DNA from 2 places in the Geobacillus sp. FSL K6-0789 genome. Region 1 is predicted to be linked to the other one. Evidence: riboswitches for the same ligand, from Rfam matches in the RefSeq annotation. Region 1 holds a riboswitch; the other holds the start of a gene.
The links. Region 1 has a riboswitch for S-adenosylmethionine ahead of mtnW (2,3-diketo-5-methylthiopentyl-1-phosphate enolase). Riboswitches for the same ligand answer to the same signal wherever they lie in the genome.

Region 1 (5,271 bases):
AACACCGGGATGCGTGCGCGGACGTCCGCAACGAGCGAGGGATCGATGTCGGCCGAGAGAATGCCCGGCTTCTCGTCCGCCTCGGCGATAATTTCGCCCCACGGGTCGATGATGAGCGAATGGCCGGCGAACACGTTGTTCGGGTCTCGTCCGGCCCGATTGCAAGCGACGACATAGCATTGGTTTTCAATCGCCCGCGCCATCAGGAGCGTCCGCCAATGGTGAAGGCGGGGAAGCGGCCATTCGGCGACGACAAACAGCACTTCCGCTCCGGCCAACGCATGGGCGCGAATCCACTCCGGAAATCGGATGTCATAGCAAATGACCCCAGCGCACGGCAGCCCGTCAAGCGAGAACAAGCCTGGCTCGTTTCCCGGCTGCAAATACAAATGTTCATCCATCAATTGGAACAGGTGAAGCTTGCTGTATTCGCCGACGATTTGGCCATGGCGGTTGGCCACGATCATCGTGTTTGTCACGCCGGCGGCTGTTTTTTTGGCGACCGAACCGGCGACGAAATGGACGCCGTACGTTTGCGCCAATCGGGAAGCGAGCGCCTTCGCCCGTTCGGCGCCTTCGTCGGCAATTTCATCCAGGCGCGTCAAATCGTAGCCGGTCGTCCATAACTCTGGCAGCACGATGATGTCAGCGCCGTCTTTGGCAGCGGATTCCACGGCCTGTTCGGCTTGCTGTTCGTTTTTTGCTGGATCGCCAAATGCAATGTCAAGCTGCAGGCAGGCGATGCGGATCGTCATGAGCGTTCACCTCGGAAAAAATTTTCTTTACATTTTGCTTTTAACGATATATGATGTTGCACTAGAATTTCAAGAATGTTTGAGAAGGTGTGGACGATGACGATCGAATTTCCCTTTTCCGAACTGCTTGAACAGCTGCCGAAGCAGTTTTTCGCCTCGCTCGTGGCGAAAGTCGGTGCGAAGATCAAGGCGGGTTATGATGTGATCAACTTAGGGCAGGGCAATCCGGATCAGCCGACGCCAAAGCATATCGTCGAGGCGATGCAGCGGGCGGCGGCCAATCCGAAATACCATAAATATTCGCCGTTTCAAGGCTACTCGTTTTTGAAAAAAGCCGTAGCGGCGTTTTACGCGCGCGAGTACGGGGTGACGATCGACCCGGCCCGCGAGGTCGCCATCTTGTTCGGCGGCAAAGCCGGGCTTGTCGAGCTGCCGCTTTGCCTCGTCAACCCGGGCGATGTCGTGCTCGTCCCGGACCCGGGTTATCCGGACTATTGGTCGGGAATCGCGCTCGCCCGCGCGCGGATGGAAATGATGCCGCTTGTCGCGGAGAATGAGTTTCTGCCGGATTATTCGGCCATTCCCAGGGCGGCGGCCGACCGGGCGAAACTGATGTTTTTAAACTATCCGAACAACCCGACCGGCGCGACGGCGACGAAGGAGTTTTTTGCTGAAACGGTGGCATTTGCGGAAAAGTACGGCATAGCCGTTGTGCATGATTTTGCCTATGGCGCGATCGGCTTTGACGGCCAAAAGCCGGTCAGCTTTCTAGAAGTGGACGGGGCGAAAGACATTGGCGTTGAAATCTACACGTTCTCGAAAACGTACAATATGGCCGGCTGGCGCGTGGCGTTCGCTGTCGGCAATGAGCGGATCATCCGTGCCATTGAGTTGTTGCAAGATCATTTGTACGTCAGCTTGTTCGGCGCCGTCCAAGAAGCGGCGGCAGCTGCGCTCCTCGGCCCGCAAGACTGCGTCGCGGAGCTCGTTGCCTTGTACGAGGCGCGCCGCAATACGTTTATTCATGCTTTGCGCGCGATCGGATGGGAAGCGCCGGCGCCGTCTGGATCATTTTTCGCCTGGCTTCCGTTGCCAAAAGGCGCATCATCCGCCGAATTTGCCGATCTGTTGCTTGAGCGGGCGCACGTCGCCGTCGCCCCAGGCATCGGTTTTGGAAAACACGGCGAAGGGTATGTGCGCGTTGGATTGTTGACCGATGAAGCGCGGCTTCGCGAAGCGGCGGAGCGGATCGGCCGGCTCGGATTGTTTTGAAAAAAAGAGCGGCAATGAACCGTTGACGGGACAACGTTGACCAGGCTATTTTAAAAAAATGATTGACAACGGTGGCAAAGGCTGTCATAATTCAAAGTAAATTTGCCAATCGTTTGACAAGTGCATAAACGAGCAGGCTTTCTTATCAAGAGCAGGCGGAGGGACGAGCCCAATGAAGCCCGGCAACCGGCTTGGCGCACGCTAAGCACGGTGCTAATTCTTGCAGCGGAAACGCTGGGAGATAAGAAGAGCGCCATGAATGAATGACGCCTCTTCTTAGGAAGGGGCTTTTTTATTTCGCCATATATTGAAAGAGGGATGGACGATGAGTGCAGTCATTGCGACGTATTTGCTTCATGATGAACACGATATTCGCCAAAAAGCGGAAGGAATCGCGCTCGGCTTGACAGTCGGCACATGGACCGACTTGCCGCAGCTAGAGCAAGACCAGCTTCGCAAGCATAAAGGGGAAGTCGTTGCGATCGAAGAGCTTGGCGAGAGCGAGCGGGTAAACGCCTATTTCGGCAAGCGGTTGAAGCGGGCAATCGTCAAAATCGCTTACCCGACCGTCAACTTCAGCGCCGATTTGCCAGCATTGTTGGTGACGACGTTCGGCAAGCTGTCGCTTGACGGGGAAGTGCGGTTGCTTGATTTGGAATTTCCGGAAGAATGGAAGCGGCAGTTTCCGGGGCCGCGCTTTGGCATCGCCGGCATTCGCGAAAAGGTCGGAGTGTACGACCGCCCGCTGTTGATGAGCATTTTCAAGGGCATCGTTGGCCGCGATTTGGCGTATTTGACATCAGAGTTGAAAAAGCAAGCGCTTGGCGGCGTTGACTTGGTCAAAGATGACGAAATTTTGTTTGACAGCGATCGTCTGCCATTTGCGAAGCGCATTACAGAAGGCAAAGCGGCGCTCGAAGAGGTGTACGAACAAACAGGCAAGCGGACGCTGTATGCCGTCAACTTGACCGGCAAAACGTTTGAACTGAAAGAAAAAGCGAAACGGGCGGCTGAGCTTGGCGCCGATGTGCTGTTGTTCAACGTGTTCGCCTATGGATTGGACGTCCTACAAGGGTTGCGGGAAGATGAAGAGATTTCCGTTCCGATCATGGCCCACCCGGCGTTCAGCGGCGCGATCACGCCGTCGGAGTTTTACGGCGTCGCCCCGTCGCTCTTGCTTGGAAAGCTTTTGCGGCTTGCCGGCGCCGACTTTGTTCTGTTCCCGTCGCCGTACGGCAGCGTCGCCTTGGAGCGCGAGCAGGCGCTTGGCATCGCCCGGGCGCTGACCGATGAACAAGAGCCGTTTGCCCGGGCGTTTCCAGTGCCATCGGCCGGCATCCATCCGGGCTTGGTGCCGCTCCTTGTCCGCGATTTTGGCCTTGACAGCGTCGTCAACGCCGGCGGCGGCATCCACGGCCACCCGGACGGGGCGATCGGCGGCGGAAAGGCGTTTCGCGCCGCCATCGACGCAGCGCTGGTCGGCCGTCCGCTTCGTGAAGCGGCGAAAGACAACGAGGCGCTGCAAAAGGCGATCGACCGCTGGGGCGCTATTGAGGTGGAAGCATGACGAAACAACTCGTTCTTTTTTGCGATTTTGACGGCACGATCACGGAAAACGACAACATCATCGCGATTATGAAACAGTTCGCCCCGCCGGAGTGGGAGGCACTAAAGGACGACATTCTCGCCCAGCGCATCTCCGTTCAGGAAGGCGTCGGAAAAATGTTTTCGCTTCTTCCGTCAGCGCTGAAAGGGGAGATTGTTGACTTTTTGCTTAGCACCGCCCGCTTGCGCGAAGGGTTCCGCGAGTTTGTCGCATGGACAAAAGAGCAAAGCATCCCGCTCTATATCGTGAGCGGCGGCATCGACTTTTTCGTCTATCCGCTGCTTGAAGGGCTCATTGAACCAGAGCGGATTTTTTGCAACGGCTCCGATTTCAGCGGTGAGACGATCTGCATCACATGGCCGCATGCATGTGACAGCCGGTGCCAAAACGGCTGCGGCTGCTGCAAGCCGTCGCTATTGCGCAGGCTTGCCCGCCCGGACGGGTATCACGTCGTCATCGGCGATTCGATCACCGACTTGGCGGTGGCCAGGCAAGCCGACTATGTGCTGGCGCGCGATTTTCTGCTTGAAAAATGTCAAGAGCTTGACCTGCCGCACGCGCCATTTGCGACGTTTTTTGACGTGATGGATGCGTTGCAGCGAATGGAGGTGATCGTATGAGCATCGTCGTGAAAAAGTGGAACGAGCTTGCGGAAGTGAAAGCCGAGCTCGCCGCCCGCGATTGGTTTTTCGCAACAAGCGGCAATTTGTCGATCAAAGTGACGGACGACCCGTTGACGTTTTTGGTGACAGCGAGCGGCAAGGATAAGCGGAAGCAAACGGATGAGGACTTCTTGCTCGTTGACGCTGCTGGCCGACCAGCGGAGAAAACACATTTAAAGCCATCAGCGGAGACGCTGCTGCATGTGGAAATTTACAACCGCACAAACGCCGGTTGCGTCTTGCACGTTCATACCGTGGACAACAATTTGATTTCTGAACTGTATGCGTCAAACGGGGAAGCAGTCTTTTCCGGCCAGGAAATCATCAAGGCGTTTGGCATTTGGGAAGAAAACGCCGCAGTGCGCATCCCGATCATTAACAATGACGCCGACATCCCGACGCTGGCTCGGGAGTTTGCGAACCATGTTCATGGCGACGCCGGCGCCGTGTTGATCCACAACCACGGCATTACCGTCTGGGGACGAACGGCGTTTGAAGCGAAAAAACATTTGGAAGCGTGGGAGTTTTTGTTCAGCTGGCAGGTGAAGCGGCTGCTTTTGCAACGAGCCGGCCTGCCGGTTGGTTAATATACATCTTTTAGAAGGGGGATTTTGACATGGCCGTCATCAAAGTGAGAAAAACAGGTGAAGTGATTACAGGAGAGGAGAATGTGCGCGCCTTTTTAAACAGCCAAGGCGTCCTGTACGAGCATTGGGACATTGCCAAACTGCCGGAGCATTTGCGCGACAAATACGTGCTCACCGATGAAGAGAAAAATGAAATTTTGGCGGCGTTCAAAGATGAAATTGAAGACTTGGCGGCGCGCCGCGGCTACAAAACATGGGATATCGTCGCTCTGTCCGATGCGACGCCGAACTTGGATGAACTGCTGAAAAAATTTGAACAAGTGCACATCCATACGGAAGACGAAGTGCGCGCCATTACGGCCGGCCATGGCATTTTCATTATCAAAGGC
Region 2 (5,271 bases), 1.3 Mb from region 1:
GTTCGGACCCATGATGGCGTGGATTTCCCCGCCTTTGACTTCCAAGTCCACTCCTTTTAAAATTTCTTTTCCCTCCACGGCGACGTGGAGATTGCGAATCGTCAATACCGCCATGCAGCATACCTCCAATTCTCAATTGAAAGTCAATTCACTCGCTTGTCTTCTAGCGATCGTTCATTCTCATTTTATTCTCATTATCATTTTATAACAAATGAAAACTACGTGCAACTTTCCCGCTCTGTTTTCACTGTGACCGTGTGAAAAAACAGCGCCTTTTACTATTTTACACGAAAACCGCAAGCTTGTACGAGTTTTTGCAAAAAAAGACCCCGTTTTTTCCGGAGTCTAGTGAGCCGCCCGCAGCTCGCGGAGGCATTCTTGCACAAGCGTCACCGCTTGGCTCATCGCCGCCCCGCCGCCAAACGCGGCCGCCACCGCGTATACTTCCAAAATTTCCTGTTCCGACGCTCCTTCATCAAGGCAGCCTTTCGCATGGTAAATCGTGCAATACTCATCTTGCGTCGCCAGGCTGATGCCAAGGGCGATCAATTGTTTTTCTTTTTTCGACAGCGCTCCCTCGGCAAAGCACGCTTCCGTAAACGCGTTAAACCGCTCGGCTACGTTCGAAAGTTTTTTGGGTGAACGCCTCTATCCCTTCTTTGTAGCGGTGAAGGGAGGATTCGACCGATGCATAAACGAATGGTATTGAAAGGGTGTGGAAACACCACCGTTTCGCCAACATCGACGGAATGTCATGATGAAAACGAATGGTTCTGTTCCACTCCCATCATCATAGGAAAGGGGGCAATGCCATTGATTCGTTGGGTTGTCTTTGCCTTAACCGCCGCTTTCGCTTCGTTTTTGGCATGGATCATCATCGGCAGCATTCTCGGTGAACACGGGGACGTCATCTTCAGTTTAACGACAGTGGTCGCCCTGCAAAACTGCGTCATCATCGTCATGCTCGCCGCCGTACTGGCGCGTTTGAACAACCGATGAAGCGCGGGAAAACAGACCGGCCGCGGCGTCTCTCCATCCAAAACGGTTTTGAACTTTCGGGCGGCTCTTTTTTGTGCAAAAAATAACGGAAGCGATTCGCTTCCGTTATTGATTGTTTGTCGCCGCTGGAATGACGGCGCCGTGGTATTTTTCTTTGATGAAATCTTGGATTTCTTTCGATTGCAGCACTTCGACAAGCGTTTTGATTTCTTTCCGGTTTTCATCGCCTTTGCGCACCGCCACAATGTTCACATACGGATTGTTTTTCGGCGACTCCACGGCGATCGGGTCTTTCGCCGGGTCCAAACCGGCGTCAAGCGCATAGTTGGCGTTGATCAAAACCGCATCGCCTTCGCCGTTTTTGTAAATTTGCGGCAGAAGTCCAGCATCGACGTCCGCTTTAAATTTCAAATGTTTCGGGTTTTCGACGATGTCGTTGACCGTCGCTTTCGTTTTATCGATGCCCGGTTTCAGCTTAATGAGCCCCTTTTCTTGCAGCATCGACAAAATGCGGCCATGGTCGGCGACCGAGTTGCTCATGATGATCGTCGCGCCGTCCGGCAGTTCTTCAATGCTTTTGTATTTTTTCGAGTATAAGCCGATCGGCTCGATATGAATGCTGCCGGCGTTGACGAAATCATAGCCGTACTCTTTCTTTTGCGATTCCAAATACGGAATGTGTTGGAAATAGTTGGCGTCGATTTGCTTCTCAGCCAGCGCTTTGTTCGGCAAGATGTAATCTTGGAACGTAATGATCTCCAAGTCGATGCCTTTTTCTTTCAAAATCGGTTTCGCTTTTTCCAAAATTTCCGCATGCGGCACGTTCGACGCACCGACTTTCAACTTCACCAATTTGCCGTCTTTGCCGCCTTCCGCGCTGTCGTTATTGTTGCCGCCGCATGCCGCCAAAGCGAGCACGAGAATGGCGGCGAGCAACACACCCAACCATTTCTTCATCAGTTGTTTCCCCCTTTATCGTTTATCGATTTTCGAAGTGACAAAGTCACCGATCAGCTGAATGATAAATACAATGACCAACACCAATACGGTTGCGACAAATGTCACATCGTTATGGTTGCGCTGGAACCCTTCCAAATACGCCAAGTTCCCAAGCCCGCCGGCGCCGATGGCTCCAGCCATCGCTGTATAGCTGACGAGCGACACCGCCGTCACCGTAATGCCGGAGACAAGCGCCGGCAATGACTCCGGCAGCAACACTTTCCAAATGATCGTCCACGTTGAGGCGCCCATCGCTTGGGCTGCTTCGATGACGCCTTTATCAATTTCGCGAAGGGCAATCTCCACCATGCGGGCGTAAAACGGTGCGGCCCCAATGATCAAAGCCGGCAGCGCCGCATTGGCGCCAAGCATCGTCCCGACGAGCCAGGTGGTAAACGGAATGAGCAAAATGATCAAAATAATAAACGGAATGGAGCGGAAAATGTTCACAAACGCCGCAATCACGGTATTGACAAACCGGTTTTCCCATAGGTTGCCCTTCGCTGTCAAAAATAGAAGCAAGCCAAGAACGATTCCGAGAACGAAAGTGGCCGCCACCGCCACTCCCGTCATATACAGCGTCTCGACCGTCGCCGCCCACATCGTCTCCCATTGGACGTTCGGCAGGAGGTTAGCGAGCATCGTGAATCACCTCCACCGCCACCTGCTGGCTTTGAATGTAGCCAAGCGCCCGGTCAATTTCATCCGCCGCCCCATTGATGTGCACAAACAGCACCCCATAAGCGCCTTGATGGGTTTGCGAAATTTTCCCTTGCAAAATATTCATATCGACGGCAAATTGCCGCACGACCTGGCTGATGAGCGGCTGGCCGGCCGCCGCGCCGACAAACGTCAGCTGCGCGATCAGCCCGCTCGGGTATTGGCCAAACAAATGGGAAATCGCCTCTTCCGTCTCTTCCGGCTCGACGAGCTGCTTGACGAACCGCTTCGTGATCGGCTGCTGCGGGTTGCGGAACACGTGCAACACGTCGCCTTGCTCAACGATTTTGCCGTTTTCCATCACGGCGACGCGGTCGCAAATTTTGCGGATGACGTGCATTTCATGGGTGATCAGCACGATCGTCAGCCCGAGCCGCTTGTTGATGTCAACGAGCAAGTCCAAAATCGCATCGGTCGTCTGCGGGTCCAACGCCGATGTCGCCTCGTCGCAAAGCAGCACTTTCGGGTTGTTGGCGAGCGCCCGGGCAATGCCGACACGCTGCTTTTGCCCGCCGCTCAACTGCGACGGATACGCCTCTTCCCGCCCCGTGAGCCCGACGAGCTCGATCAATTCATCGACCCGTTTTTGCCGCTCCGCTTTCGGAACACCCGCAATCTCGAGCGGAAACGCAATGTTTTCCCGCACTGTGCGCGACCAAAGCAAGTTGAAATGTTGGAAAATCATCCCGATCTCTTGACGCGCCTTGCGCAGCTCCCGCCCTTTGATGCGCCCCATGTCGCGGCCGGCGACGACCACCCGGCCACCCGTCGGCTTCTCGAGCCCATTGAGCAAGCGGATGAGCGTACTTTTCCCCGCGCCGCTGTAGCCGATAATGCCGAAAATTTCCCCTTCGCGAATCTCAAGCGACACATTGTCGACGGCCGTGACCGAGCCGTTAGCCGCTTGATAGATCTTTGTCACATGTTCGAGTGTAATCATCGTTTCACCTTCCTCCCCAAGGCGGCGGAGCGCAAAAAGAAAACCTTTCTGCCCGCAGAGAACAGAAAGGTATTGTGCACCATTCCGTCTCTTATCTCTCAAAGCAGGCCGCTTTGTGTGAATTGGCACCTTTTCAGCGCACGCGCTGACGGTTGCCGGGCTTCATTGGGCACATCCCTCCACCTCTCTTGATAAGAGCGCAACAATCGCCTATTCGATTGACTACAACTGTGATTGTATCACCTTGTGTCGAACATTGTCAATAAAAATTTCACCCAACATGCCGATATGGCTTAGCCAAATGGAGGAGCGACTCAAGCAGCAACAGATGACGAAAGCTTCCCGATACATGCACTTCGCGCAGCCGGACGAGCTGCTGCAGCTTCAGCTCGCCGTCTAAAAGCGAGCAAAGTGCTTTTTTGGAGCCGTGCACCGTCAAGACGTTCCGTTCATCAGGTTCCCTTCCGGCAGTAAGCTCCTTGCCGAGCGCCACCATGGCGGTCTCTTCCTCGCTTTCAAAGCGAACATACAGCTGCTCATCCGGCAAAATCGGCAACAAATGGCGCAACGTTTGCATCCGTTCCATAAACTGTCCTACCAACTCGCACATTTCCATTGAGCATCCTCCCCCCATCTCCTTTGTCCTTTTATTTCCATGCCGAAGGGGGAGAATCCTTTACAAAAATCTCGACAGCCGCCGTGGCGAACCAACGCCGTTTTTGTCATTTCCCATGAAATGTGTCAAACGGCGTCAAAAAATGGCGGATCGTCAACGCGGCAAACGGGCGCGGATTGCTTCGTACAAATAAGGGACCGAATGGAACGCATACCATTTGCCGATGATCTCTCCGCCGGCGAAAAGAAGCAAGCACGGAACGCTTTCAATTTTCCACGCCGCCGCCTGCTCGGGGATGTAGTTGATGTCCGTTTCGCAAAACGGTATGTCCGGAAACAATTGTTCTAGGACAACAAGCATGCGCCTCGCCAACTGGCACGTGCCGCACAGTGGGGTATACAACGAAAGAGCGAGAAGCGGCTCCCCTTCCACCATTCGCTTAATATCGTTTCGACCGATTGTGTTCACTCGCCTCTTCCTCTCATGAACGATTCGATACGGACGTCAAAATGGGCGCGCAGCAGCACATGCGCCAAATGCCAGATCGGGGCGGCGGCCACTTCGCGATACGCCCGGTCAATGTAAATATGCCCTGCTTCCGGAAACACCCGGCGGAACTGCCGGCGCAATTTTTCCCCCGCCTCGTCGGCATCGGCGAGCACGTACACATCCCGCCCTTCGAGTTCATCGGCCAGCTCCTCAAGGCGCGCATCGCTGATCGTGCCGTTCGTGCAAATGATGACAACCGGCTCGTTCAGCACGGCCGCCACTTTTTCCTTATCTGACCGCCCTTCCACAATAATCACTTTTTCCACCTGTCGCATGTCCGACCCACCTAACGTGAATGAGGATACAATATTGTATGGCAACAGAAAAGCAACGGCCATCCGCCGTTGCCTCCTAACACCAGCCCGCCTCCCCGTCGCAGTCGACATATTTTTGATCCGGTTCAACGGTAGCGGTGACCCATTTTCAAATTTTCCCATTTGTTCGCTTT

Region 2: another riboswitch for S-adenosylmethionine. It lies ahead of NSQ51_RS14330 (methionine ABC transporter ATP-binding protein); the one in region 1 lies ahead of mtnW (2,3-diketo-5-methylthiopentyl-1-phosphate enolase).

The regions. Positions count from the first base shown of each region.
Region 1 is NZ_CP151966.1:874,047-879,317, forward strand. Features, by position in the region: gene NSQ51_RS04615 (carbon-nitrogen family hydrolase) at 1-755, opposite strand, end outside; gene NSQ51_RS04620 (pyridoxal phosphate-dependent aminotransferase) at 852-2,027, shown strand; SAM riboswitch class I at 2,167-2,275, shown strand; gene mtnW (2,3-diketo-5-methylthiopentyl-1-phosphate enolase) at 2,353-3,594, shown strand; gene mtnX (2-hydroxy-3-keto-5-methylthiopentenyl-1-phosphate phosphatase) at 3,591-4,253, shown strand; gene NSQ51_RS04635 (methylthioribulose 1-phosphate dehydratase) at 4,250-4,882, shown strand; gene NSQ51_RS04640 (cupin domain-containing protein) at 4,912-5,271, shown strand, end outside.
Region 2 is NZ_CP151966.1:2,682,418-2,687,688, forward strand. Features, by position in the region: gene sufC (Fe-S cluster assembly ATPase SufC) at 1-114, opposite strand, end outside; partial or broken gene NSQ51_RS14310 (carboxymuconolactone decarboxylase family protein) at 346-742, opposite strand; gene NSQ51_RS14315 (hypothetical protein) at 808-999, shown strand; gene NSQ51_RS14320 (MetQ/NlpA family ABC transporter substrate-binding protein) at 1,105-1,956, opposite strand; gene NSQ51_RS14325 (methionine ABC transporter permease) at 1,972-2,640, opposite strand; gene NSQ51_RS14330 (methionine ABC transporter ATP-binding protein) at 2,630-3,658, opposite strand; SAM riboswitch class I at 3,747-3,856, opposite strand; gene NSQ51_RS14335 (hypothetical protein) at 3,930-4,274, opposite strand; gene NSQ51_RS14340 (thioredoxin family protein) at 4,428-4,742, opposite strand; gene NSQ51_RS14345 (toprim domain-containing protein) at 4,739-5,098, opposite strand; gene NSQ51_RS14350 (DUF2553 family protein) at 5,270-5,271, opposite strand, start outside.